DNA from 2 places in the Candidatus Pelagibacter sp. HIMB1709 genome. Region 2 is predicted to be linked to the other one. Evidence: riboswitches for the same ligand, from Rfam matches in the RefSeq annotation. Region 2 holds a riboswitch; the other holds the start of a gene.
What was found. Region 2 has a riboswitch for glycine ahead of ACTTAR_RS06045 (malate synthase G). Riboswitches for the same ligand answer to the same signal wherever they lie in the genome.
Positions count from the first base shown of each region.

Region 1: it holds a riboswitch for glycine, as region 2 does, so the genes downstream of both, gcvT (glycine cleavage system aminomethyltransferase GcvT) here and ACTTAR_RS06045 (malate synthase G) in region 2, are expected to answer to the same signal.

Region 1 covers NZ_JBNAJW010000001.1:598,320-613,472, forward strand. The annotation lists gene fdhF (formate dehydrogenase subunit alpha) at 1-1,389, shown strand, start outside; gene ACTTAR_RS03340 (protein adenylyltransferase SelO) at 1,395-2,840, shown strand; gene ACTTAR_RS03345 (NAD(P)/FAD-dependent oxidoreductase) at 2,842-3,945, opposite strand; gene ACTTAR_RS03350 (TspO/MBR family protein) at 3,948-4,415, opposite strand; gene ACTTAR_RS03355 (SDR family NAD(P)-dependent oxidoreductase) at 4,437-5,195, shown strand; gene ACTTAR_RS03360 (DUF3833 domain-containing protein) at 5,196-5,735, opposite strand; gene ACTTAR_RS03365 (class I SAM-dependent methyltransferase) at 5,746-6,924, opposite strand; gene ACTTAR_RS03370 (DUF1365 domain-containing protein) at 6,924-7,688, opposite strand; gene ACTTAR_RS03375 (NAD(P)/FAD-dependent oxidoreductase) at 7,681-8,919, opposite strand; gene gcvP (aminomethyl-transferring glycine dehydrogenase) at 8,926-11,796, opposite strand; gene gcvH (glycine cleavage system protein GcvH) at 11,796-12,176, opposite strand; gene gcvT (glycine cleavage system aminomethyltransferase GcvT) at 12,176-13,276, opposite strand; glycine riboswitch at 13,355-13,444, opposite strand; gene ACTTAR_RS03395 (DMT family transporter) at 13,476-14,348, opposite strand; gene ACTTAR_RS03400 (biotin-dependent carboxyltransferase family protein) at 14,348-15,153, opposite strand, start outside.
Region 2 covers NZ_JBNAJW010000001.1:1,113,214-1,128,366, forward strand. The annotation lists gene ACTTAR_RS06045 (malate synthase G) at 1-1,851, opposite strand, end outside; glycine riboswitch at 1,931-2,014, opposite strand; gene ACTTAR_RS06050 (acetyl-CoA carboxylase carboxyltransferase subunit alpha) at 2,119-3,213, shown strand; gene secA (preprotein translocase subunit SecA) at 3,216-5,762, opposite strand; gene argJ (bifunctional glutamate N-acetyltransferase/amino-acid acetyltransferase ArgJ) at 5,828-7,129, shown strand; gene ACTTAR_RS06065 (DUF1178 family protein) at 7,173-7,601, shown strand; gene ubiG (bifunctional 2-polyprenyl-6-hydroxyphenol methylase/3-demethylubiquinol 3-O-methyltransferase UbiG) at 7,598-8,320, opposite strand; gene ACTTAR_RS06075 (aspartate kinase) at 8,398-9,609, shown strand; gene ispG (flavodoxin-dependent (E)-4-hydroxy-3-methylbut-2-enyl-diphosphate synthase) at 9,612-10,709, shown strand; gene prfA (peptide chain release factor 1) at 10,709-11,782, shown strand; gene prmC (peptide chain release factor N(5)-glutamine methyltransferase) at 11,782-12,624, shown strand; gene ACTTAR_RS06095 (DUF4167 domain-containing protein) at 12,637-13,095, shown strand; gene ACTTAR_RS06100 (peptidoglycan DD-metalloendopeptidase family protein) at 13,092-14,384, opposite strand; rRNA gene ACTTAR_RS06105 (16S ribosomal RNA) at 14,722-15,153, shown strand, end outside.

The DNA of each region.
Region 1 (15,153 bases), 510 kb from region 2:
AAACTTTATAATGCTGACTTTGTAAGAGATAGAACAGAAGGTTTTGATAATTTCTTAAAAGAAATTGAAAGACAAGATGTTGATCAGTTAGCAAAAGTTGCTGGTGTTGATAAACAACTAGTTAAAGAAGCTGCAATTGCTTATGCAACAGCAAGAAATTCAATGGAGTTCCATGGATTGGGAGTTACTGAACACGAACAAGGTTCTAAAACAGTGATGTTAATTGCTGATTTAGCAATGATTACAGGAAATATTGGAAGAAAAGGTGTTGGTGTAAATCCACTTAGAGGCCAAAATAATGTACAAGGCGCTGCGGATATGGGATGTCAGCCTCACCAAGGTGCAGGTTATTTTGAGGTAGCAGATGAAAACAATCAAAAATTTTATACTGAAAAATATGGTGTAACTCACCCAACTAAACCAGGTTTAAAAATACCTCAAATGTTTGAGGCTGCAATCAGTAAAGAACTAAAAGGTTTATGGATTATTGGTGAAGATATAGTTCAAACAGATCCAAATAGTGCACATGTTATTGAAGCAATGAACTCATTAGAGCTATTAGTGGTTCAAGAAATATTTATGAGTGAAACTGCAAAACTTGCAACTGTAGTTTTACCTGGAACAACTTTCTTAGAAAAAGATGGAACATTTACAAATACTGAAAGAAGAATTCAAAGAGTTAATAGAGCAGTTCCTCCATTACCAGGTACAAAACCAGATGGACTAATAGTAACTGAGATGATGCAAAAATTAGGCTTTGATCAACCATCTTATGATGCAGATCAAGTGTTAGCTGAAATTGCTGATGTGGTGCCATTCTTTAAAGGAGTAACAAGAGAGAGACTTGGTAAATTAGGATTACAATGGCCTGTAAAAGAAGATGGTACAGATACACAAATTCTACACACAGAAACATTTAAACTTGGAAAGGGAAGATTGAAAAACTTTGATTGGAAAGAGTCTAGTGAGATAGAAGCTAATCAAAAAGATTATCCATTAATTTTAACTACAAGTAGGGTTCTACAACACTACAATGCAGCGACAATGACAAGAAGAACAAAAAATATAAACATTGTTGATGAGGATGTATTACTAATTCATCCAAAAGATGCAGCTCATAGAGATTTAAATACAGGTGATATTGGAAGACTATATTCTGGAAGAGGAGAAGTTGCTTTAAAAGTTGAAGTAACAGATAAAGTTAAAGAAGGAATTGTATTTACAACATTCCACTTCCCAGAACATATGGTTAATATGGTAACTGGTCATGGAAAAGATGAAGAAACTATGTGTGCAGAATACAAAGTTTCATCAGTTGAGGTTCAAAAAATTTCTAATCAATTTAAAACAGAAGTTAAGCCAAAAGAACATCAAGCTGAAGTTAGTTAATTAAAATGACCATCGGTTGGCATTTTGATAATTCATATTCAAAACTATCAAAAACATTTAAAGAAGACATCAAGCCTACTCCAGTTCATGAGCCTGAGCTTGTTATTTTAAACGAAGAACTTGCTAAAAATTTAAATTTAAACTTTTCAGGAATAGATAAAAAAAAATTAGCTGAAATATTTTCAGGAAATAGTTTGCCTGATGGAACTAATTCAATTGCACAAGCATATGCTGGTCATCAATTTGGTCATTTCACGATGCTTGGAGATGGAAGAGCAGTTTTATTAGGAGAGCATATAGATAATAAAAATCAACGTTTCGATATACAATTTAAAGGTTCAGGGAGAACTTCTTTTTCTAGAGGTGGTGATGGAAGAGCTGCCTTGGGTCCAATGCTGAGAGAATACATAATTAGTGAAGCTATTAACGCTTTAAATATTCCAACAACTAGAAGTCTTGCTGTTGTTAAAACTGGAGAAAAAGTTGTTAGAGAAAATTTATTAAATGGAGCAATTTTAACTAGAGTTGCATCAAGTCATATTCGAGTTGGAACTTTTCAATATATTGCAGCCACTCAAAATCTTGAGGATTTAAATACATTAGTTGATTACACAATTGATAGACACTATCCAGAAATTAAGTCCTCAAAAAATAAAGCTTTAGATTTATTAAGTCTTGTAATGGAAAGACAATGTCAATTAGTCATTAATTGGATGAGGGTTGGATTTATTCATGGGGTGATGAACACTGATAATATGGCTATTTCTGGCGAAACAATTGATTACGGACCATGTGCTTTCATGGATCAATACGATCCAAAAACTGTATTTAGCTCTATAGATAAATTTGGAAGATATGCTTTTTCAAATCAACCACCAATTACTAAATGGAATTTAGCAAGATTTGCAGAATGTCTGATACCACTTATTGATAAAGATGAAGGTACAGCAATTAAAATTGCAACAGAGTTAGTTGATAACTTTCAAAATATTTATGAAGAAAAATGGTTAAATATGATGAGAGATAAACTTGGTTTATTTGGTGAAGATAAAAACGATCTAACATTAATTAACAAACTTTTAGATTGGATGAAAAATAATAATGCAGATTACACAAACACCTTCTGTTATTTAATGGGTGTTGAGTTTGATGATGAGATCTACAAAAATAAGGAATTTAAAAGTTGGATTAATGAATGGGAAAAAAGAGTAAAACTAAATAATTCATCTGACAAACATTTAGAACTGATGAAAAAAACTAATCCTATTGTTATACCAAGAAATCAAAAAGTAGAAGAGGCTCTAGCTGATGCAGACAAAGGCAATCTAGAAACAATGAATAAACTTTTAAAAGTTTTAAGTAATACTTACTCTGATCAAGAAAATATTATTGAATTTCAAAAACCTGCAACAATTGGAAATGAAAAGTATCAAACTTTTTGTGGAACCTAATTTATAATACGTATGGCTCAGGCCTTGCACTTTTTCCCAATACTCTTTCAACTGAAAAATCACTAATATCAATTGTCTGATACGAGCCGGTAGTAATCAATTCTGTTAATGCTCGTCCAATACCTGGGGCTTGCATTAATCCTCTTCCTGTAAAACCAGTAGCCATATAAACATTATCGTACTTAGGATGTTTACCAACAACCGCATTATTATCTAACCTGTTACAATCGTAATAACCTGCCCATCCTCCTGTTAATTTCAATTCCTCAAATGCTGGTATTCTTTTTGCTAAAGCTGGCCAAACTAATTCTTCAAAATCATTCCATGCTGGCTCTAGATCTTCTGCATCAAACACTGACAATGGTGATCCTGCTAAATATTCTCCTCCCTCAGGTCTCCAATAAACACCAGTAGTTAAATCACCAGTTAAAGGCATTTCTTTTATGTATGTTGGACATTTTACTCTAAATACAGTGTGTTTTTGAGGCTCAACAGGAATGTCTTCTAATAATTCTTTAGTCCAACACCCTGCTGCAGAAACAATTGTTTTAGCATTTATCTCTGAAAGACTTTTAACTTCTCCTTTTATAAATTCTGCTCCAAGTTCTATTGCCTTACTTTTAAGTGCACTATGAAACATAAAAGGATCAATCCAACCTTCACTTTGATTATCTGTGTAAGTAGCAGTCTCAACACCTTCATCATTTATATATGGAAATACTTTAGATAGCTCTGAGCCTTTAATATTTTTTGTGCCTGCATCACACTCTTTATGATTTTCTAAAGCTTTATATTGTTCTTCAGCATGTTCAGGACCAAACATCAAGAGGTAACCATTGGTCACCATACTTGCTGTTGGATTAGGGTTTTTTTCGGTTTTCAATAATTCTGGTATTTGAAAAATAAATTCTCTTGCAAATTTACCTAGTAAGATATTTTCTTTTTGAAAAAATTGTCTTCTAAAGCCTCCTAAAGATAAAGGAAATGAAGCTGTTTTGTAAGTTGGATCTCTTTCTATGACTTTTACTTTTCTTCCTTCTTTTGAAAGAAAATAAGCAGTTGCTGCTCCAATTATTCCACCACCAACTACAACAACATCATCCATAATTAATTTAATATTATTAAGCTTGTATTTAAAACTAGAGCAAAGCAACACCAAAGTAAATATGGAATCATTAAATACGAACTTATCATTGTGACGCGTCTATATCTTACGATTAGATTGATAATGAATGCAATTAGCACGACTAATACTAACAAAGCTAAAAGCATTTTATGAAATACAAAGAAAACTATACTCCAAGTTGCATTGAAAACTAAATGAATAAAATAAATGTAAACTGTATTCATCTCTTTATTTTTGGAATGCCAATACATCCAAATAGAAATTGTCATCAATAAATATAAAATTGTCCATACTGGACCAAACACCCAGTCTGGTGGATTAAAGACAGGTTTATTTAATAAAGAATACCAAGGCTCCTTGAAAGTAATTGTAGCTAATCCTCCAATTAATGAAGCTGAAAATGTGATGATAAGAAATAATATAAATGTTACAATTTTATTTTTTAACATAATGTTTATACATAACAAAAAATGAGCAAAAAAACTATTTGGATAACTGGTGGCAGCACAGGAATAGGCAAAGCTTTAGCAATTAAATTTGCAAACAAAGGTTGGAATGTTGCTGTATCTGCAAGAAGAGTTGAACTTTTGGATGAGCTTTCAAAAAATTATGAAAATATTTCATCATTCCCATTAGATGTTACTGACAAAGCAAAATGTATAGAAGTTTTTAATCAGATCAAAACTAAGTTTGAAAATATTGATATATGTTTTTTTTCAACTGGTACATGGAATCCAAAAAAAGAAAAAGAAATCGATGTTGAACAAATAGAAGATGTTTTTAAAGTAAATTTTTTTGGAACAGTAAACTCTATTAAAGCAGTGGAGCAATATTACAGAGAAAGAAAAAATGGTATAATTACTATAGTTTCATCCATCGCTGGTTATAGAGGATTGCCTAATTCAACCGGTTATGGACCTTCAAAATCTGCACTAAATAATTTAGCAGAAAGTTTATATTTTGATTTCCAAAGATATAACGTCCGAGTTTGTTTGGTTTCCCCTGGTTTTATTAAAACACCAATGACAGATAAAAATGATTTTAAAATGCCATTTTTGAAAACACCTGAATTTGCGGCTGATCAAATTTATGATGGATTAATTAATAAAAATGTTTTTGAGGTACATTTCCCAAAAGCACTTACTTTAACTTTAAAGTTGTTTAGTTTTCTTCCAAGTAAACTTTATTTTAAATTAGTGGGGAAGATGACTAAGCATCAAAAAAAATAATCAATCTTTAACAAATACAACTGTTAGCTCTGCTACTTTAAATCCAAATTTTGTCATTGTAGCTCTATTGATTGCAACTCTTTCATCCTGTTTAAAGATCCAGTCATCAAAGGTAATTTTTAATTCTTTGCCTTTAACTGGAACTAACAAAACATACTCAAATTTAAATGCAGGTCCATAAGAATATCCAATTGCTTTTCCAACAACGTCACCTGCTGTACCTTCGTAATTATGTTCATCTATTTTGGTAATTGTCCATTCACGGTCTTGAACTTCACCATCGTCCCAATTAAATTTTTCTTTTAAAATTAATTGTTTACCATCCCACGTTCCATCTAAATCAGCTGAGAATTGTCTTGTAACTTTTCCTGATCTATTTTGTAAGACACCCCAGGCTTTAACGTTTCCTGTTAGATATTCTTCAATAATTAATCTAGGTTCCTTATTTTTAAAATCTTCTGGTTTCATTGCACTATTATTTGAACAACTTGTAATTAAGAATGCCAAAATTATCAACGAAATTGATTTAATTATTTTCATATTATTGTTGTTATTTATTCTGCATTGAAAATTGAATCAAATCAATATTTTTAGATTTAAATCCAGCTTCACAATAAGATAGGTAAAATTCCCACATTCTTTTAAATGTTAGATCAAAACCTTGATTTTTAATTTGATCCCACTTTCTTAAAAACTCTTTTCTCCATATAGCCAAGGTTTCTGCATAGTGATCTGCATATGAGATGTATGAATTAATTGTTAAGCCATTATCTGAAACATACCTATTAATACTATTTTTATTGGGAAGAAATCCTCCTGGAAAAATATATTTTTGAATAAAATCTTGTTTATTTTTGTATCTATCAAACAAACTATCATCAATTGTTATTGCTTGAATTGCAGCCTTTCCCCCATTCGATAAATTATGCTTAATAGTTTTAAAATAACTCTCTAAATAATTTTGCCCAACTGCTTCAATCATTTCAATTGAAGCGATTGAATTATATTTTCCTTGAAGATCTCGGTAATCTTTAATCTCAATATTTACTTTTTCATTCAGACCACATTTATGAATTCTCTCTTTTGCGTATTCGAATTGTTTTTTTGAAATAGTAATACAATCTAATTTTACATCGTATTTCTTACCTAAATATTCTGCAAAACCACCCCAACCACAACCAATTTCTAAAACTTTATCCCCAGAACTAGGTTTGATTAGATCAATTAATTTTTGGTATTTATTATTTTGTGCAACACTTAAATTTTTTGAACTATCATCAAAGATCGCACTTGAGTAAGTTAAAGTATCATCTAACCACAATGAAAAGAAATCATTTCCAAGATCATAATGTTTTGCAATATTTTCCTTACTTCGACTTTTTGTATTTTTGATTATTTTATTTTTTATAAAATTAATTACAGGTAGATCAAGCAAGCCTGAAAATTTATAAATCACTTGAATATTTCTAGCTGTTAACTCAATTAAATCTGAAAGATTATCTGTTTCAAATTCACCTCTCATATAACTTTCGGCAAAACCGATGCTTCCACCCCAGATTAAATTATAATTAAAATTTGGATTTTTTATTTTAATATTTGCCTTTAATGATTGATCAGGGTTACCAAATTTTAATATCTCACCTTCATGGGTAGTTATTTCAAGGTATCCATTTTTAATTTTACTTAAAAATTTAAAAACTAATTTATCTGCAGCTCTATTTAATAACATTAATTTTCTACTGTTATATTGTTTCTTATTTTTATTTTTTTTTTAATAATTTTAATTCCTTTCATCCATAATTTAAAGGCCTCAAAATGGATTGCTGATATTATTTTTATAGTCATCAGAGGGTGCTTTAAATATGATTTTAATAATTGACTACTATTTAAGTTTGTTCTTTTTCCATCCTGAGATGCAAATAAAATTTTTCCATCTTGATCATATTGATCAATGATTACAGAAAGTTTTTCATCAGGGTTAAGAATTCTAAAGAAATACTTGCAATTCATTTCTATAAAAGGTGAAACATGAAATTTTTTAGAACAATTATTCTGAATTAATTTATTTTCACTATCTACCCTAAATACATAAGTATGTTGTTCACCAAATGTATTTTTCACCTCATATAATATTGATATTAATTTATCATTTTGATTGTAAACAAAAAAGATACTTAAAGGGTTGAATACATAATTAAAAATTCTTGGATAACAGAGAAGCTTAATTTTTATATTTGTAGTTTCTATTTTATTTTGTTCTAAATTTTTCCTTACCCAATCTTCAAGAGATGATCCATCACGTTCACCGTGATCTTTTTCATGAAAACTAATTAAATTAAATTTATTCAATGAAAAGAAGCTTATATCCTGATCTATTTTTCTTAACTCAGATAAATCAATTAAAAGTGAGAAAACGCTATATTTAAAATAATGCTCTTTAGGTTTGAATCGTTTATGGATTACTTTTCCGATGTATATACATGAGTTAGTCATTTAGGTATTTTAGCATTTCAATAGATGATTTTATTCCATCTTCATGAAAACCGTAACCAAAATAACTCCCACAAAAAAGTAAATCTTTTTTATTTTGCAAACTAGACAGTTCTGATTGGGCATCTAGTGCTTGTTGATCATAATAAGGATGAGTAAATTTAACTATTTTAAGTATTTTGCTCTCATCAATTTCAAAATAAGGATTAAGAGTTAAAAAAATATCCTGATCACATTTAAGGTTTTGCAACAAATTTAACCAATAAGTAATAGAGTTTTTTTCTAAATCTTTGTCATTGATTGATGAATTCCATGAAGACCATGCCTTTTTATTTTTTGGCATTACTCTTTTGTCTGTATGAATATATGCAATATTTTCTTTATAACTAAAATTAGATAAAATTTTTGTCTCTTCATTAGTAGGATTATCGATCAACTTCAAAGCTTCATCAGCGTGTGCTGCTATTACAACTTTGTCATAATCAAAAAATTCACTTTCACCTCCATAATATAAATCTAACCCTTTTGACTTTCTTATAATTTTTTTAATTTTATAATTTTTAAAGTATTCACCACTTATTTTTGAAATAACTTTATTTACATAAGTTCTACTTCTATTGTTTACGGTATACCACTGAGGTCTATTTTTTAGTTTAAAGAGCCCATGATTTTGAAAAAATTTTAAAAAGAATGTTATCGGCATTTTACTTGCTTCATAAGGTGGCATAGACCAGATTGCAGATACCATTGGGATGATATGGTAATCAATAAAGGTTTTTGAAAGTTTGTTGTTTTTTAAATATTCACCTAAAGTTAATTTTTGATCTGTAACATTTATTTGATCACTATTTTTATAAAATTTAATAATATCAAAAAACATTTTTAAAAAATTAGGATTAAACAAATTAGATCTATTGGAAAAAATTCCATTCAAACCTTTTCCACAATATTCGAAGTTTGTATTTTCTACTGATACCGAAAATGACATATCACTTTTTTCAATCTGAACATCGTTTTCTTTAAAGAAATTAATTAAATTTGGATAGGTTTGAAAATTAAATACAATAAAACCAATATCTACAGATACTTTCTTTTCATCAAAAATTAAATCTATTGTATGAGAGTGACCACCAAAATGATCTTCTTTCTCAAAAAGATCTACATGATGTTTTTTTGATAAATAATATGCAGCACTTAAGCCTGATATCCCAGAACCAACTACGGCAATTTTCATTAATGATTATGCCGCGTCTTCTTTAAACTCATCCATACTTGGACAAGTACAAAAGATATTCTTATCTCCATAAACATTGTCCACTCTTGCAACTGGTGGCCAAAATTTATTAGTTTTTAAGAACTTAGCAGGATAAGCAGCCTGCTCTCTTGAATATTTATGATCCCATACATCTGATGTAAGTTCTATATCCGTATGAGGAGCATTCTTAATAGGATTGTCTACTTTATCAAAATCGCCAGACTTAATTTTATCTATTTCAGATTTAATATTAATTAATGTATCACAAAATCTATCAAGCTCAGATAAACTCTCGCTCTCTGTTGGCTCAATCATCATAGTTCCTGCAACTGGCCATGACATTGTAGGTGCATGGAAACCATAATCGATCAATCTTTTAGCAATATCCTCCTCGGTGATACCTGTCTCACTTTTAATTGATCGAATATCAATGATACATTCATGAGCAACATTTCCATTTGAGCCTTTGTACAGAATTGGGAAATGATCTTTAAGTCTATGAGCTACATAATTTGCGTTTAATATAGCGACTTGCGTAGCTAGTTTTAAACCTTCAGATCCCATCATTTTAATATACATCCAAGAAATTGATAAAATACTTGAGCTTCCCCAAGGGGCTGCTGAAACTGCTCCTATTCCTGTAGCGGGTCCACAATCTTTAACAACTGGGTGATTAGGTAAATAAACTTGTAAATGTCTTTTACATGCAATTGGTCCCATTCCCGGTCCTCCACCGCCATGCGGAATACAGAATGTTTTGTGTAAGTTTATGTGGCAAACATCTGGACCAAAATTTCCAGGTCTTGCAATACCAACAAGTGCATTTAAGTTTGCACCATCCATATAAACTTGACCACCATGATTATGAATTAATTCACAGATATCTGTAATTTTTTCTTCAAATACTCCGTGGGTAGAAGGATATGTAACCATTAATGCTCCAAGATTTTCAGAATGCATTTCTGCTTTTTTCTTTAAATCTTCAAAATCAACATTCCCTTCTTTATCACAATCAACAACTACAACTTTCATACCAACCATTTGTGCACTAGCAGGATTTGTTCCATGTGCTGAGCTTGGTATTAAACATATATTTCTATTTTCTTCTCCTCTATCTAAATGATATTTTCGAATTACCATTAACCCTGCATATTCTCCTTGGGCACCTGCATTTGGTTGAAGTGAAACACCACTAAAACCAGTTATTGATCTTAGCCAATTTTTAAGATCAGTGAATAATGCTCTATAACCTTCCATCTGCTCTACTGGCACAAACGGATGAGGTTCAGCTAACTCTCTCCATGAAATAGGTATCATTTCTGCAGTAGCATTTAATTTCATAGTACATGATCCAAGTGCAATCATAGTTCTGTTAAGAGCTATATCTTTATCTTCTAATTTTTTTAAATATCTAAGCATCTCAGTTTCTGAATGATATGAATTGAAAACAGGATGTTCTAAATATTTTGAAGTTCTTAATAAATTTTTTGGTAAATTTGGTAAACTTACTGTTGGGTCTTCTTTTTTAATCGACTCAGCTGCATTAAAAATTTTCAACAATTGATTTACTCTATAAACATTTTTCTTTTCATCAAAAGAAACAGCCAACATTTCAGAATTTACTCTTCTAATGTTTACTTTTTGATCTAAAGCATTTTTATAGATTTGATCAGTTTTATCTTTTGTTACAATTGTAACTGTATCAAAGAAATGATCTGAATAAATTTCATATCCAGATTGTTTTAATTTATCTGCAAAATTTTTAGCTAATTGAGAAACTCTTTCTGCAATAGTTTTTATTCCATCTGGCCCGTGATAAATAGCATATGCAGCTGAAACAATTGCTAACAATGCTTGAGCAGTACAAATGTTACTTGTCGCTTTATCTCTTCTAATATGTTGTTCTCTTGTTTGAAGTGATAATCTGTAAGCTTTATTCCCATGTCTGTCTACTGACACACCAATAATTCTTCCTGGCATAGATCTTTTAAACTCGTCTTTGGTTGCAAAGAAAGCTGCATGAGGTCCGCCATAACCCATTGGAATTCCAAATCTTTGAGAGCTTCCAACTGCAATATCAGCACCTAATTCTCTTGGCGTTTTAAGTAGTGCTAAAGCTAATAAATCAGAGACTAATACTGCTTTTCCATTTTTTTTATGGATTTTGCTAATTGCTTCGCTTGGATCTTTGATGTCTCCTAAAGTTCCAGGGTATTGAAGAATTCCACAAACTAAATCCTCTTTTAATTGGTCTAATACTTTATCTTCATTACCAACCAGTACTTTTAATCCCATTGGTTCTGCTCTTGTTTGAATTACATCAATTGTTTGTGGATGACAATTTTCTGAAACAAAAACTAAATTACTATCTTTTTTGTTAAGACGATGAGCTAGCCCCATTGCCTCTGCAGCTGCAGTTCCTTCATCAAGTAAAGATGCGTTTGCAATATCCATACCTGTGAAATCAACAATCATTTGTTGAAAGTTTAGAAGCATTTCTAATCGTCCTTGTGCTACTTCAGGCTGATAAGGAGTGTAAGAAGTGTACCAACCTGGATTTTCTAAAATATTTCTTAAAATTACATATGGAGTATAAGTTCCATAGTATCCCATACCAATAAAATTTGAATAAATTTGATTTTTTTTTGAAATTGCTTTCAATTTTCTTAATGCTTCATACTCAGAATTAGACTCGCCTATGTTTAATCCATCTTTCAATTGTATTTTTTCTGGAACTGTACTTTTTATTAAATCGTCTAATGAATTATAATTAAGCTCCTTCAGCATTTTATTTTGATCTTCTTCTGAAGGTCCAATGTGTCTTTTTAAAAAGTCTTTTTGTGAGTTATGTAACATTAGCTAGCACTCTCCTTTGCAAATTTATCGTATTCTTCTTTATTCATTAAATTGTCCATTTCTGAACTATCTTTTAATTTAAGTTTAAAAAACCAAGCTGATCCCTCAGGGTCTTCGTTAATCTTAGCAGGATCATCTACAATAGTTTGGTTAGTATCTACTACTTCACCACTTACTGGAGTATAAACATCACTTGCTGCTTTAGTTGACTCAACTACTCCTGCTGTACCATCTTTTTCAACATTAGAACCTTTTTCAGGTAGTTCAGCAAAAACAATATCTCCCAACATTTCCGTTGCATGTTTTGTAATTCCAACGGTAGCAACATCGCCTTCCACTGTAATCCACTCGTGCTCTTTTGAAAATTTAACTTCACTCATTAGTTTACTCCTTTCACGTAACTTTTTTTATAAAATGGTAACCCACAAATACTTGCGGGATGCTTTTTTCCTCTTACTTCAAGTAAAATTTTTGTATCAACTTTAGAAAATCCTTTATCAATATAGCCCATTGCTATTGGACCATTTACACTTGGGCCAAAAGTTCCACTGGTAACTTCGCCAATAAGTTTTTCTGACTCATCAAATATTTTAGTTTTTTCTCTGGCAATTAGTCTACCTTCTGGCTTGATACCAACTCTAATTTTAGGGGTACCTTCTTGTATTTCTTTCATAATTTTATCAAAACCAACAAATCCACCATTTGAAATTCTCTGTTTAGAAATCGCCCACTTTAAGTTTGCTTCAATTGGTGTTTTTTCTATATCAAGTTCGTGACCATATAAGCACAATCCAGCCTCTAATCTCAAGGTATCTCTTGCCCCAAGTCCTATAAGTTGAGCTCCTTTTTCCATCAAATTATGAGTAAATTCTTCAGCAAGATCATTATTTATAGATACTTCAAAACCATCCTCTCCTGTGTAACCTGACCTTGTTACAAAAACTTTCTGATCTTTATAATCAAACCAGTTCCCTGTCATAAAATTGAGTTTTTCAACACCCTCTATTGTATTGTTTAAAATCTCAACTGACTTTGGACCTTGAATTGCAATTAATGCTCTTTGATCATCAAGAACCATTTCATATTTATCTTTAAGCAAATCTGATAAAATTTTAAAATCATTTTCTTTGCAGGCTGCATTTAAAATAATTAAATACCCTTTTTCAATTTTAGTGATTATCAAATCATCATGAATTCCTGCATTATCATTCATTAAAAAACTATATTTAGAACAATTTTGTTTCAAATTTTTTAAATCAAGTGGAAAAATTTTTTCAAGATCAGTAGTTAAATCTTCTCTACCATGAATAAATAATTGGCCCATATGGGACACGTCAAAAATTCCTGCATTTGATCTTGTGAATTTATGCTCTTCAACAATTCCTTTGCTGTATTGTATGGGCATTTCGTATCCAGCAAATTCTACAAATTTAGCTTGGTTATCTTGATGAAGTTTATTTAATGATGTTTTTTTTCCCATACTAACTCTGTCGTACCCATCTGTATTTTTGCCTGAGAGTTTTACTCCTTCGGCGAGAACTCAATCTCTTTCCAGAGTTAATATAATACGGTCCTTTTACCTGAGAGTTTCCTGGGCGGTTGCTCCTTCGGTGTCACAAAGTTTGTGATCTCTCCCGTTAACAAATACTCTAATAAATACTGTTTAATGTCAAATGTTATTAGATCGCTTTTTTTTCTGAGGTATATAAATTGTAAAATTGAAGTAAAACTGCAAAAATAACTATTGATCCTCCAATTATTACTATGAAAGGCGGTTGTTCATTTATAAACAACCATGCCCATAAAGGACCTAGTACTGCTTCTGTTAACATTATGATTCCAACCATTGCTGATGGTGTTCGTTGAGCTCCGATAGTAATAAAGATAAAACCTAATCCTAATTGTAAAAACCCAGCTAAAAATCCTAAAAAAATATCATTAGGAGATATCATTATTTTTTCTGACATTAAGTAACCTATTAACAATGCAAAAATACCTGCAACAAATTGAGCAGGAACCATATCAACTGTTGGATATTTTCTTACAACTAAAATTAATGTAGCAAAAGATATTGGCATTATGAAAGCTGCAATATTTCCAGACATTTGACCTGGAGATAAAGAGCTTCCAACCATTAGAAGTATTCCTGAAATTGCAAGAATTATTGAAGTAAGAGTAATTGCTGAAATTTTTTCTTTTAAAAAAAAATAACCAAATATTGCTAGGAAGATTGTTTGTGTTTGAATAATAAAATTAGCATTAGCAACTGTTGTGTTATACATCGCAAATACATAACCACTAAAACCGAGTGATAAAATAAATCCACCAAAGAAACCAGGAAATCCTAAATTATAAAAAGATCTAAATACTTGTTTTTTATAAGTTAAAGCTAAGTACAAGCTAATAACAATTAAGAAGAATACCGTTCTCCAAAATAATATTTGCCAAAGGGTTGCTCCTTCAAAAGACTTAACAATCAATCCTCCAAAACTAAGACTACAAGCACCTAAAAAAATTAAAAATGGTCCTGGAAGTTTTCTAATTATATTCATTATATTTGATTAAGTAAGTTCTGAGTATCCATCTCGTATAATTTAAACAAAGTTTCAGCATCAGATAAATTTATCTCTTTAAATTTTATTTTTGAACCAGGTGATATTTGTACTAAACGATCATAATCAACACTAGCTACTACACCAATTTTTGGATACCCACCAATAGTACCATGATCTGAAAGCATAATAATTGGATTTCCATCCGCAGGTACCTGGATGACTCCTTTTAACAAACCTTCTGATTTAATATTGGTATTTATAATATTTTCAATGTTTGGACCTTCTAAACGCATCCCCATTCTATCTGAAAGTTTTGATACAGAAAATTCTTTTTCAAAAAATATCTTTTTTCCTTCCTCTGAAAAATAATCGAAGTTTGGTCCTTTTATTACTCTAATATTTTCAACTTTAGAATTTATATAATTAGTCTTTTTTATACTTTGGTCTGAATTAATATTTAAGATATTTATTTTTTGACCGTTCTCTAATTTTTTTCCATTATTTGATCCAATATTTGCTTTTGTATTTATAGAACAGCTATTCCATTGAAATTTTAAATCTAATTCTCCACCAACTGCTAAATATCCATAAACTGATTTATTTGTTGAGATTAGATTAATTTCATCTCCACTTTCAATTTGATAACTCTCATAACAATTGCCATCAATTTCCGTACCACTTTTAATAATTTTAAAAACCACGTCACCAGTGACTGCTATATTAACATTTTCCCCTGAATATTTTAAATGTGGTCCTTGATATGCAAATTCTATCACTGGTGAATTTAATTTATTACCTACCA
Region 2 (15,153 bases):
AGGAACTTTAGAGCAACCAACCCCCTGATCAACCCATCTAACCACATAACCTAATAAGGTTTGTGCTGAATTAGAAATTTCTTTATTTATCTCTTCTACTGACCAATTTGGTCTATCTGCTACTGGTATTGTTAAGAGATCATCTAGTTTAGCTGCTTCCCTGTTGATTAATTTTTTTTGCTCACCAAAAATATTTATTTCATGATAATGTAAAGCATGTAAAGCAGCTGCTGTTGGAGATGGTACCCATGCACAATTAGCTCCTGCTTTTAAATGTCCAGTTTTTTGCTCCATCATATCTTTCATTTTATCCGGCATTGCCCACATTCCTTTTCCTATTTGTGCTTTGCCCGAAAAACCACATCTTAAACCAACATCAACATTATTATTTTCATAGGCGTTAATCCATTTAGAAGTCTTCATGTCACCTTTTTTAATCATAGGACCTGCTTCCATTGATGTATGCATTTCATCACCTGTTCTATCTAGGAAACCAGTGTTTATGAAAAACACTCTATTTTTAAGGTTTCTAATACATTCTTTAAGGTTAGCTGAAGTTCTTCTTTCCTCGTCCATTATTCCAATTTTACATGTGTATTTTTTTAAACCTAAGACCTCTTCAACTTTAGAAAAAATTTGATCAGTAAATTCAGTTTCATCTGGTCCATGCATTTTAGGCTTAACAATATAAATTGAACCTCTCCTTGAGTTATTTTTATTCTTAAGATCATGTAAAGCAGCAGCTGTAGTAATAAATGCATCCATGATACCTTCAGGAATTTCATTTCCATCACTTAATATTATTGATGGATTGGTCATAAGATGACCTACATTCCTTACTAATAAAAGACTTCTACCATGAAGTTTTAAACCTTTACCTTCTTTTGAAACATAACTTCTATTTGGATTTAGTTTTCTTTCAAATAATTTACCATCTTTTTCAAAAGTAGATTTCAAATCTCCCTTCATTAAACCAAGCCAATTTCGATAACAAATGATTTTATCTTCGGCATCTACGGCAGCAACACTATCTTCATTATCACAGATAGTTGAAACCGCAGACTCCAGAATTATATCACTAATCCCAGCATGATCTTGTTGAGCTGCAAATGCTCTCGAGTCTTTTAGTATTTCAATATGTAAATTATTATTTTTTAAAATTATCGCTGAAGGATTATCAATTTCGCCTCTATGACCAATAAATTTATTTTCATCTTGTAAATCAAAAATATCAGCTCCTTTTAATACTTTAAACTTACCATCTTTAATTGCAAAACTTGTAATTTTTTGCCAACTAAGTCCTTTCAAAGGAAAATATTTATCTAAAAAATCTCTTCCATATTTTATTACCATCTCACCTCTCAGAGGATCATATCTTTCAGATACACTATCTTCAGATTGTTCAATTACATCAGTACCATAAAGGCTATCATATAAACTCATCCATCTTGCGTTAGCAGCGTTTAATGCGTATCTAGCATTCATAACAGGTACTACTAATTGAGGACCAGCTATACTTGTGATTTCATCATCAACATTTTCTGTTTCAATTTTAAAATCAGGTCCTTCATTTTTTAAATAACCAATTTCTAATAAAAATTTTTTGTATTCTTCTAAATTTAATTCCTCACCTTTGTTATTTATGTGCCAATCATTTATTTTTTTTTGTAAATTTTCTCTGATTTTTATTAAGTCTCTATTTTTTGGAACTAACTCATCTAGAGACTTCTCAAAACCTGTCCAAAAATTTTCTACACTGACATCTGTGTCTTTTAACAATTCTTCTTCTATGAATTTTGCAAGATTTTCTGAAACTTTAAGATTTTTAATTTGTATATATTTATGTTGCATAGCACTTTTATTACCCCATCTGTATCTTTGCCTGAGAGTTTTGCTCCTTCGGCGGAAATTAATCTCTTTCCAGAGTGTTATGCTTTAATCGGTCCTTTTGCCTGAGAGTTTCCGGGGCGGTTGCTCCTTCGGCGCTAATAATAGTCTCTCCCGATAGATAATTTGTATCTTTAAAAAGAATTAAGTCAATTGATAACAATTACAAAGTCTTATAATTGATCACTTTATTGCCTTTTTTCTAATCTAACCATCCGATATAAATATTATATGAAAAATTACCTAAATTTTGAGACGGAAATTAAAGATCTAGAAAATGAGCTAGAGAAATTAAAAGATCCATATAACCAAGATGGATTATCTGAAGTAGATACCCAAAAAATTTCAAGTACACAGTCAGAAATAGATGAAAAACTAAAAAATATTTATTCAAACCTGGATCCTTGGCAAACAACAATGGTTGCACGTCATGAAGACAGACCTAAATCTAAATTTTTTATAGATAATTTATTTGAGGATTTTATTTCTTTGTCTGGAGACCGTTATTATGGAGAGGATAAATCAGTTTTAACTGGTTTCGCAAAGTTTAATGGTCAATCAGTTTTAGTAATCGGTCAAGAAAAGGGAGAAGATTTAGAGAGCAGAATAGAGAGAAATTTTGGAATGATGAGACCAGAGGGTTATAGAAAAACAATAAGATTAATGAAATTAGCTAATAAATTTAATATTCCAATAATCTCATTTATTGACACTCCAGGAGCTTATCCAGGAGTAGGTGCTGAAGAAAGAGGACAAGCAGAGGCGATTGCAAAATCTATCGAATGTTGCATGGAGCTTAAGGTTCCTACAATTGCAGTAATTATTGGAGAAGGAGGCTCTGGTGGTGCAATAGCTCTAGCTTCATCCAACAAAGTTATAATGCTAGAGAATGCAATTTATTCAGTTATTTCACCTGAGGGATGTGCCACAATTTTGTGGAGGGATCCAAAAAAAATGCTTGATGCAGCAAAAGCCATGAAATTATCAGCTAAAGATTTGTTAAAATTAAAAGTTATTGATGAAATTATCAAAGAACCTATTGGAGGAGCACATAGAGATAGGGATTTGATGTTAGAAAATTTAAAAAAATCATTAATTAGTAATTTAGAATATTTTAAAGAATTAAGCTCTGAGGATATTGTCAATGAAAGAAAAAATAAATTTCTAAAAATAGGAAGAAATGAAGGTTTTATAAGTACTACTGAAGATTTAAGCACTCTTAGTGTCAAAGGAAACAATTTAGAAAAAATCTTTAAATCTAAAAAGAGTTTAATAGCAATTGGTGCTGGAGTAATATTATTAATAACAGCTTTTTTCTTATTTTAAATTTATAAGGATCCGTGGCAGTGTTTGAATTTTTTTCCTGAGCCGCAAAAACAAGGTTCATTCCTACCAATTTTTTTATTTTTTAATATTTGTTTTGTATTTTCTTCCTCATTCTTTTTTTCGTTTTGACCTGAGTCTCTAACAATTTTTAAATTCATTAAAATGGTAACATAATCAAGTTTTAGTTTTTCTAAAAGATTTGAAAATAATTCGAAAGCTTCTTTTTTGTACTCTACCAATGGATCTCTTTGACCATATGATCTAAGTCCAATTACTTGTCTTAGTTGTTCTAAATATTGAATATGAGATTTCCAATTTAAATCAATTGATTGAAGAAAAATTCTTTTCTCAATATCTTTAGCATGATCTTCACCTAAAATTTTAATTCTTTCGTTTCTTGTTTCACTAAATTTGCTAAAAATTTTTTCTTTTAGCTCAATATCTTTTGCTTCAATTAACTCTTTTAATTCAATTTCATTGAAGCTTTTACCCACAATTTGTCTAATCCTATTACTGAACTCATTACTTTTAGGATCAGATAAATTTGAAATTTTAAGTTTAATTAAATCATCATTAATCTCTTTTAAAAATTCATCTGAGTAATCAAAAATATGCTCACTATTCATTGCATTTTTTCTTTGTGAAAAAACTACATGTCTTTGATCATTAAGCACATTATCAAATTTTATAAGAGTTTTCCGAATATCAAAGTTACGAGCTTCAACTTTTTGTTGTGCTCTTTCGAGCGCTTTATTTATCCATGGGTGGTCAATACTTTCTCCATCTTTAAGACCAAGTTTTTCAAGCATTGTATTCATTGACTCTGACCCAAAAATTCTCATCAGGTCGTCTTCTAAGCTTACATAAAAAACAGAACTTCCTTCATCTCCCTGTCTTCCCGCTCTTCCCCTTGCTTGATTATCAACTCTTCTTGACTCCATTCTTTCAGTTCCAATAACAAACAAACCACCTAAAGATTTAATTCTTTCTTTATTATTTTTAAGCTCATCGTCAGGAATAGATCCTTTTTTTCCACCAAGTTGTATATCAACACCTCTTCCAGAAATGCTTGTTGTAATTATTAATGATTTCTCTTTTCCAGCATTTGCTATTATTTCTGCTTCATTTTCATGATTTTTAGCGTTTAGCACAACATGTTTAATATTTTTTTGGTTTAATAAGTTTGAGTAAACTTCAGATTTATTGATGCTTGATGTAAAAACTAAAATTGGCTGACCAATATTATGACGTTCTATAATTTTATTAATAATAGCATCATTTTTTTCTTTTTCAGTTCTAAAGATTAAATCGTTGAAATCTTTTCTTATCATATCGTTATTTGTTGGAATTACTAATACTGGTAAATTATAGATTTCAAAAAATTCTTCAGCCTCTGTGGCTGCAGTTCCAGTACATCCTGAAATTTTTTTATAAAGTTTAAAATAATTTTGATAAGTTATAGAAGCCAATGTTTGGTTTTCTGCCTGAACCTGAATTTTTTCTTTAGCTTCAAGAGCTTGATGCAAACCATCTCCAAAACGCCTTCCTTCTAAAATTCTTCCTGTTAGCTCATCTATAATTTTAAGACTACCTTCCTTTACAATATAATCCCTGCCTTTTTCAAATAAATGATTTGCTCGAAGGGCTTGGTTTACATGATGAACTAGATGAAGATTTTCTGGATCATAAAAATTATTATTTTTTAAAATACCAGCATTTGAAAAAAGTTTTTCAACATTATTGATTCCTTCATTTGTAAGTAGAATGCTTTTTTCTTTTTCATCAATATCATAATCTTTATCATTTAATAATCTTACTAATTTATCTATGGCTAAGTATTGAGCAGTTTTGTCTTCAGCAGCTCCTGATATAACTAGAGGAGTTCTGGCTTCATCGATTAAACATGAATCTATTTCATCTACTATTGAGAAGTGATGTTCCCTTTGAACCATCTGGTTTTCAGAGAATTTCATATTATCTCTTAAATAATCAAAACCTAGCTCACTATTAGTTGCATAAGTTATATCACAGTTATAATTTTTTTTTCTTTCAACATCATCTTGATCGTTATTTATAAATCCCGAGGTCAGACCTAGAAAATTGTATATTTCTCCCATTTCTATAGAATCTCTTTTTGCTAAATAATCATTAACAGTTACAATGTGCACACCCTTTTCATTAAGAGCATTTAGATAAGCTGCCAAGGTAATTGTTAAAGTTTTACCCTCTCCAGTTCTCATTTCAGCAATTTTACCTTCATGAAGAGCTACTCCGCCAATTAATTGAACATCAAAATGTCTCTCCTTACGAGTTCTTTTTGCAGCCTCTCTTACAAGAGCAAAAGCTTCTGGCAAAATTTGATCTAGGGATGTTCCATTTTTTATTTGATCTTTAAACTCAACAGTTCTTTTTGGAAAATCTGAGTCATTTAAATTAATAAACTTTTCTTCAAGTAAATTTATTTTTTCAACAATTTTTCCAATCCTATCCAACTCTTTTTGATTACTAGATTTGATGAACTTTGAGATTAAATTAAGTGGGTTAAACATGACTATTTGATTTATTCTTTATTTATATGCTTTAATATATGTATTAAATAAATATTTTAAATATCATGGGAATTAATTTATCAAACTTTTTATCATCTAAATCAAACAACACCAGAATGATTGATTTTCAGGACCTAGATCATATAGATGGTCTATCAATCTCGGTTTTAAGTGCTAATTTGTATAAAAATAATAGAGATGATCTATCAATGTTTTATTTTAGGGATGGAGCTAATTATGCATCTGTTTATACCCAATCAAATATTGTTTCTGAAAATATAAAATGGAATTTAGCACAAAATTCAAAAAAAATATTTTCTCTATTAGTTAATACCAGAAACGCAAATGCATTTACAGGTTCACAGGGTTATGAAAGTTTAAAAAAACTTGCAGATATAATCTCTAAAGAATTAACTGAAAAACAAAAACAAGATGAAGACAGACCTCAAAAAATTTCACCAAAAGATATCTTGTTTGGTTGTACGGGAACTATTGGTGAAAAGTTTCCTTATGATCAAGTAGCAAGTCAAATTCCAAATTTAGTTAATAAAGTCAGATATACCCAAAACAAATTTATATGGATGAAGGCAGCACTTGGAATAATGACCACAGATACTAAACCAAAATTAGCTATGGAAGAATGCAAGATAGGAAATAAAAATGTAAAAATTTATGGAATAGCTAAAGGATCAGGAATGATTTATCCAAACATGGCAACTACTCTTGCTTATGTTTTTACTGACGCAACTTTATCAAATGAAATTTTAAAAAAATTGTTAAAAAAAAATATATATAATACTTTTAATGCTATTTCTTGCGATGGAGATACAAGTACTAATGATATGGCAAGTATTTTTGCTACAAATAAAGTACAAAATCCTCAAATCAAAAATATTAATGATAATAAAATAAAGAAATTTGATAGTGCCTTAAATAATGTTTTGCTTAATTTAGCCAAAAGAGTAGTTGCAGATGGTGAGGGTGCTTCAAAGTTTATTTCTGTAAATGTTGCTAGATGTAAAAGCGAGGAAGAAGCAAAAAAAATTGCCTTTTCTATTGCCAATTCTCCATTAGTTAAAACTGCAATTGCTGGGGAGGATCCTAACTGGGGCAGAGTAATTATGGCAATTGGTAAAGCTAATGTAAAAATAAATATAAAAAAATTAAATATAAAATTGGGAAAAATAAAAATTATTGATAACGGGAAATTACATTCAAGCTATAATGAGGAAGTTGCAGCTCAATATATGAAAGGTGAGAATATTGAAATTAATATAGAAATTTACACCGGATTAAAAAATTTTACTGCGTACACGATGGATCTTACAAAAAAATACATTGAGATTAATGCTGATTATAGAAGCTGAGATATTGCAAAATTAGATGAAGTAATTAAATAAATGTAAAAATATGATTAAATATAGACTTATTTGCAAAGATTGTAGTATTCAATTTGATAGTTGGTTTGCTTCATCGAATGAATTTGAAAAATTAAAAAGAAGAAAATTTTTAAATTGTCATAATTGCAATTCTCAAAAAGTTGAGAAAAGTTTAATGTCGCCTCAATTAATAAATAGTAAGAAGAAATCAGAAAAAAGAATAGATCTCAAAAAATTAAATGAAGTAAAAAAAACCATAAAGAGTTATCAAAAGTTTATTAAAGATAATTTTAAATATGTAGGTGATAATTTTGCTTATGAGGCTAGAACTATTCATTATAATAGCAAAAAAAAATCAAAAGGTATTTATGGAACAGCATCTAATAAAGATATCAAAGAGTTAAAAGATGAGGGTATTGATACTCAAATAATTCCCTGGATAGAAGATCAAGAAAATTAGTTTTTTAAAAATTTTGCTATATAGTTTACTGATAAGTCGTTAGAGATTTTCCATTGATCTTTAATAATATCAAAGTTCATACCATTGAGCTTACTTAAAGAAAGATTATTTTTATATAGAATTTTTTTTAGATCCTCAGGTTTAACAAATTTTTCCCATTCATGTGTTCCTTTAGGTAACCATCTGAGAATATATTCAGCTCCAACAATTGCAAAAATATAAGATTTTAGTGTTTTATTTATTGTTGCAATAAACATTAACCCATTTTTTTTTAGTAGATTTGACGAGGATTTTAAAAATAACTCAATATCTTCAACATGTTCAACAATTTCCATATTTAAAATGACATCAAATTTTTTTTTCACATTTATTTTTTCTGGTGATGAACATATATAATTTATTTTTAATTTATTTTTTTTTGAATGTAATTTTGCAATTTGAATATTTTTTTCAGAAGCATCAATACCTGTAACATTTGCTCCTAGTCTACTCATTGGCTCTGACAAAAGACCACCTCCACAACCTATATCTAAAATATTGATACCTGACAAAGGTTCATTATTTTTTGGCAAATTAAAATTTTTAATTATGTTTTCTTTAATATATTGAATTCTAATAGGGTTAAATTTATGCAAAGGTTTAAATTTTCCATTTGGATCCCACCATTCATCTGCCATTTTTGAAAATTTTTCTATTTCTTTTTTGTTAATAGTGGTCATATTAGATAATTAGTTGACATAACAATTAAGATGTATTTTATCAAACATTTATTAAATAATAATTTTTTAAAAAGATCATGAAAACAGTTGTTTTAAAATTTGGTGGTACTTCAGTTGGAAGTATAGAGAGAATTAAAAAAGTCTGCAAAATTATTGCCTTTTATAAAAAAAAGAGAAATAGAGTTGTAGTTGTTTCTTCTGCGATGAGTGGTGTGACAAACGATTTAGTAAATAAATCAAAATCAATTAGTAATAATTTTGATAGAGCTGAGTATGATGCGTTAGTATCAACTGGAGAGCAAGTTTCTTGTGCTTTAATTGCAGGAAGATTAAAACATGAAGGTTTTAAATCTAGATCTATTATTTCATGGCAACTTCCTATTTTAACAGAGGGACCTCATTCTGGTGCAAGAATTTCATCTGTTAAGGTAAAAGAGTTAAATAATTATTTAAAATCAGGTGGAATACCAATCATTACTGGATTTCAAGGAATAAATAACAATTATAGAATTACAACGATTGGTAGAAGTGGTTCAGATGCAACAGCAATAATGTTAGCAAAATTTATTAAAGCAGATGAATGTATAATTTATACTGATGTTGATGGTGTATATACCACTGATCCTAGACTGTATAAAAAAGCAAAGAAAATTAAAAAAATATTTTATGATGAGATGTTAGAAATGGCATCATTAGGCTCAAAAGTAATGCAGCCCACATCTGTTCAAGATGCAAAATTAAATAATATAGACATTAGAGTAAAATCTTCATTTGTTTCTAAGTCTGGGACATTAATTACAGGTTCAAAAAAATCATTTAGTGATCAAATAATTACAGGAATTTCATCAACTAAAAATGATGCAAAAATAACAATCGTTGGAGTTAAAGATAAACCAGGAATTGCCGCATCTATATTTAGACCTTTATCCAAAAATTTAATAAATGTGGATATGGTTGTCCAAAATATATCTCAAAATGGAAAAGAAACTGATTTAACTTTTACAATTAAAGCTGATGATTTAAAAAAAACAGAAAAGTTAATTAAGAAAAATAAGTCAATTTCATACAAAGAATTAACTTTTGATAAAAATGTATCAAAAGTATCAATAATTGGAGTTGGTATGATCACTACTCCTGGAATAACTTATAGAATGTTTCAGGCATTAGCTTCAAAAAAAATTAATATACTTGTGATATCAACTTCAGAGATTAAAATTTCTGTACTAGTCTCTTCAAAAAATGTAAAAAAAGCAGTAGCTGCCCTTCATAAAGAATTTAAATTAGACTAGTTATGAGTCTTAGACCATTTAGAAATATCAATCGAAGAAAAACAAAAGTTATTAAGGTTGGCGATGTTAAAATTGGAGGAGACAATCCAATTTCAGTTCAATCTATGACAAATACTTTAACCACTGATGTTGCTGCAACTATAAAACAAATTAATGAAATACATGAAGAAGGTGCAGACATTGTAAGAGTATCTTGTCCAGATGAAAGTTCATCAAAAGCTTTAAAAGAAATTACTAAAAATGTTCAAATTCCAGTAGTTGCCGATATTCATTTTCACTATAAAAGAGCTATTGAAGCAGCTGAAAATGGAGCTAAATGTTTAAGAATTAATCCAGGAAATATTGGTGACAGAGATAAAGTTCATGAGGTTTTAAAGGCTGCAAAAGATAATAATTGTTCAATTAGAATTGGTGTCAATGCTGGATCTTTAGAAAAAGATATATTAGAGAAATATAAAGAACCTTGTCCAGAGGCTTTAGTTGAAAGTGCTATTCGAAATATTAAAATTTTAGAAGATCAGGATTTTTTTAATTTTAAAATTAGTGTTAAATCTTCAGATGTTTTTTTGTCAATCGCTGCTTACAGACAGCTATCCAAAGTAACTGATTATCCACTTCATCTTGGGATTACTGAAGCTGGTAGTTTTATTCCAGGAAGTATAAAATCCTCTATAGGTCTTGGATCATTACTTTTGGATGGAATTGGAGATACTATAAGAGTTTCCTTATCAGATGACCCAGTAAAGGAAATTAAAATTGGGAATGAGATACTAAAATCTTTAGGATTAAGAAAAAGAGGAGTAAAAATAATTTCATGCCCTTCATGCGCAAGACAAGGTTTTGAGGTAATAGATACTGTAAAAATACTCGAACAAAAATTATCACACATTAAAACTCCAATGACACTCTCAATTATAGGCTGTGTTGTAAACGGACCTGGTGAGGCTGCATTAACAGATATTGGTATTACAGGAGGTGGAAAGGGGAATAATATGCTTTATCTTTCTGGAGTACAAAGTGAAAAAGTTTTAACTGGAGATATAATTAACAGAGTTGTATCAGAAGTTGAAAAAAAAGCTTCTGAACTGGAAAAAAAATAATGATACCAATAAAAACAGTTGAAGAACTTATAACTAAACACTCTACTCTTGAGAAAGAACTTTCTTCAGGGGACTTAGATAAAAAATTATTTGCTGAAAAATCGAAAGAATATTCAGATGTAAATGAGATTATTGAGGTAGCTAAAAGCTATGTTTCCTTTGAAAATGATAAAAATGAGTTAGAAAAAATTTTAAATGACAGTTCTTCTGATGAAGAGCTTAAAAATATGGCAGATTCTGAATTAACAGAATTAAAAACTCAGTATGAAATTAATGAAAAAAAATTAAAATTATTTTTGCTTCCAAAAGATGAAGCAGATAAAAAAAATGCAATCATAGAAATTAGAGCGGGGACAGGAGGATTAGAGGCGAGTTTATTCGCATCAGATTTGTTTAAAATGTATGAAAAAGTAAGTCATAAAAAGAAATGGTCCTTGGAAATGATTTCTATTTCAAGAAGTGATGCTGGTGGTTTGAAAGAAGTAATTGCCTCAATTAAAGGAAGTAATATTTATTCAACATTAAAATATGAAAGTGGAGTTCATAGAGTACAAAGAGTGCCAGATACTGAAACTCAAGGTAGAGTTCACACTTCAGCGGCCACGGTTGCTGTTTTACCTGAAGCTGAAGAAGTTGATTTAAAAATTAATGACTCTGATTTGAGAATAGATGTTTTTAGAGCTGGCGGACCTGGTGGCCAGTCTGTAAATACTACTGATAGCGCAGTTAGGATAACTCATATTCCAACTGGAATTTCAGTCTCCCAGCAAGATGAAAAATCACAGCATAAAAATAAAGCTAAAGGTATGAAGATCTTAAGAGCTCGCTTATATGAGTTGGAGAGATCTAGAATTGATCAAGAGAGATCTCAAGATCGAAAAACAAAAATTGGGACAGGAGATAGATCTGAAAGAATAAGAACTTATAATTTCCCTCAAGGCAGAGTTACAGATCATAGAATAAACTTAACACTTCATAAATTGGATGAATTTTTAGAGGGTGAGGTTTTTGATGAGATGATTGAGGCATTAACTTTACAAGCACAAGAAGAAAGTTTGAGTAATTTAAATTAATGATTATTTCAGAGGCAATTAAGAATGGCTCTAAAGCTTTAAGTTATAAATCCATACCGAATGCATACTTAGATTCCGAGATATTAATGGCAAAAGCAATTAATAGAGACAGAAAGTATATTTTACTAAATTCTAATAAAAAAATAAGTAAAGAAAATTTAAGTTTTTTTAGCAAATTAATAAATGAAAGATTAAAAAGAAAACCTATAGCTCAATTAACTAATCAAAAGTTTTTTTGGAGCTCGGAGTTCTATATCAACAATCATACATTAATTCCACGTCCTGATACTGAATTGATTGTTGAGAATATTTTAAAATTAACTAAGCATAAAAAAAAATTGAGTATTCTTGATATTGGTGTTGGTTCTGGATGTATTCTATTATCAGTGTTAAAAGAAAAAAAAGATTTTTATGGCACTGGCATTGATTTGAGTAAAAACTGTTTAAATATAAGCAGAATTAATGCTAATCGTCTCAACGTATTTAGCAGATTAAAACTATTTAAATCAAATGTTGACAAATTTACATTAGGCAAATATGATTTGATTGTATCTAATCCTCCTTATATTGAAAAAAGTAAAATTAAATATTTGGATAAAGATGTTGCTAGTTTTGAACCAAAATTGGCATTAGATGGCGGATTAGATGGCTTATCAGAAATCAGAAAAGTTATAAAAAAATCTTCTGAGCTGATTAAAAAAAATGGCAAATTGATATTAGAAATTGGATTTGACCAAAAATATAAAGTTATAAATTTATTAAAGAAAGAAGGATATTATATTAATAGTGTAGAGAAAGATCTTGCAAAGAATGATCGATGCATCATTTCAACAAAAATATAATTTATTAAAATCATGGTAACATTTAGAAATAACAACAATAATAACAGACGTAGTAATTTTAGAAGAAATGATAGAAATTTTAAATCTAATGGTGATAGACAAAAATTTTCATCAAACTTTTCAAATAATGAAAATTTTAAAAGAAAAGCACCAGGAAGAAATAACCATAATGCTGCAAAGTTAATTGAAAAGTATAATGATTTAGCTAGAGAGGCTCTTTCTAATGGAGATAAAATTTTGTCAGAAAATTACATGCAACATGCAGACCATTTCACAAGAGTACTTAATGAAAGAGAAATTCAAAGAAGGGAAAGATTTTCAGAAAACGTTGAAAATAGCGCTGAATTGAGTGAAGAGACTTCAGATAACGTTGTGGATATAACTGATCAAAATAAAGAAGAAGATAAATCAGAAGTTTTAGAAAAAAAGGAAGTTAAAAAGACTGCAAAATCTCAGGCTGAGATAGTTTAATTTAATCCAATAATTTTTTCAGATTTAAGAACGTCAAGTTTAATTTTTTTAGTTTCAAAAATTTTTCTTTCATTCCCTTTTAAAATTTTTCCTGATGGAAGCTTTAATTTTTGTGAGTTAACTTTTTTACCATTTACTATTACTTCGTAATGTAAATGTGGACCAGTCGATTTTCCTGTTGATCCAACATAACCTATGGTTTGTCCCTGTTTAACTCTTACACCACTTTTTATCCCTCTAGCAAATTTTGACATATGAGCATAAATTGTTTGATAAGTTGAATTATGTCTAATTTTCACGCAATTACCTCCGCCTCCACACCATCCAGCTTTTTTAACAACCCCATCACCTGAAGCCATTATAGGTGTTCCAGTTGGTGCAGCAAAATCTGTACCTCTGTGCATTTTATTAAATCCATCGATAGGATGTTTTCTCATTCCAAATGGAGAGGAAAGTCTAGCTCCATTAATTGGAGTTTTCATTAATGCTTTCTTAACACTTTTACCATTTTTATCGTAATGTCCTTCACTTCCTTCATGATCAAAATAATATAAACTATTATCTTGTCCACTCAGTTCTAAGTTTGCAAAAAGAATTTCGCCTGTTTCAACAATTTCATTATTTTCATTTAAAAATATTTCATACATAATTTGAAATTTATCTTCTTTTCTAATGTCTCTTTGAAAATCAACTTGAAAACCATAAATTCTAGCAAATTCAATTATAGTATTTGGTGGTACATTTTCATCTGACGCTGATTTATATAAACTTTGTAAAATTATATTTTCTTTATAAATTATTTTTTTATCTAATTTTATAGCGAGCATCTCATTTTTGAAATCATCGCTATCAAAATTTCTTTTTAAATATATTTTCTGGGTATTTGAAATTTGAAAAGTAAATTCGTTAATTTTATTGTTTGTTTTATCTAAACTAAAATAAATAATTTGTCTGGTGTTTAATTTATTCAAATTAGTTTTACCTTTAAGAGATTGTTTTATTTTTATTATTTCATCTTTTTTAATTTCATAACTCTCTAAAATTTTATCAAAAGTTTCACCTGGTCTAATTTTATGTTTTATTTTTTTATATTTAGGTTCAAGATTAGCAACAACATGCTTTAATGTTTTTTTAAAATAAATATTATCTATAAAATTATTAAAAGTTTGAATTTCGGTATTTTTTTTTGCGTTAAAGTAATTTGTGGAAAGAGCTACAATTATAATTAGAACAACTAGTCCAAATATTTCAAAATTTTTTTTTATTTTTTTTGTAATATTTTTAAGCATCTTCAAATAAATAATGTGCAATTATTAGTTTAGTGCCTCTTAAAAATCAAAAAAAACCAAGTAAAGTCTATCATTTTTATCTTTTTTTTTAATGTAATATGCTTGATTTCCTATAATTTTAGCCTATAAGCACTGAACTTTCTCAATAAAATTATTGTTAACACAATAAATTAGTGAGATTTATTGAGCCTTTTTTGCTCAATTAGCTATTTAAAAAGTAAAAATTTAAGAAGAGAAGTGTGGACGGTTAAGGTTACCAAAAATTTGTCGTACACACTTCAATCACATATAAATTTTATTCTTAGAATTTATATGGAAGCTAGTGTGCGCCGTTTTTAAACTTGAGAGTTTGATCATGGCTCAGAACGTACGCTGGCGGCACGCCTAACACATGCAAGTCGAACGAAGTAGCAATACTTAGTGGCAGACGGGTGAGTAACATGTAGGTATCTACCCTTTGGCCTGGAATAACACGAGGAAACTTGTGCTAATACCGGATAAGTCTTTACGGAGAAAGCTTTATGCACCATTGGATGAGCCTGCACTTGATTAGTTTGTTGGTGGGGTAATGGCCTACCAAGACTGTGATCAATAGCTGATTTGAGAGGATGATCAGCCACATTGGGACTGAGACACGGCCCAAACTCCTACGGGAGGCAGCAGTGGGGAATCTTGCACAATGGAGGAAACTCTGATGCAGCGATGCCGCGTGAGTGAAGAAGGCCTTTGGGTTGTAAAGCTCTTTCGTCGGGGAAGAAAATGACTGTAC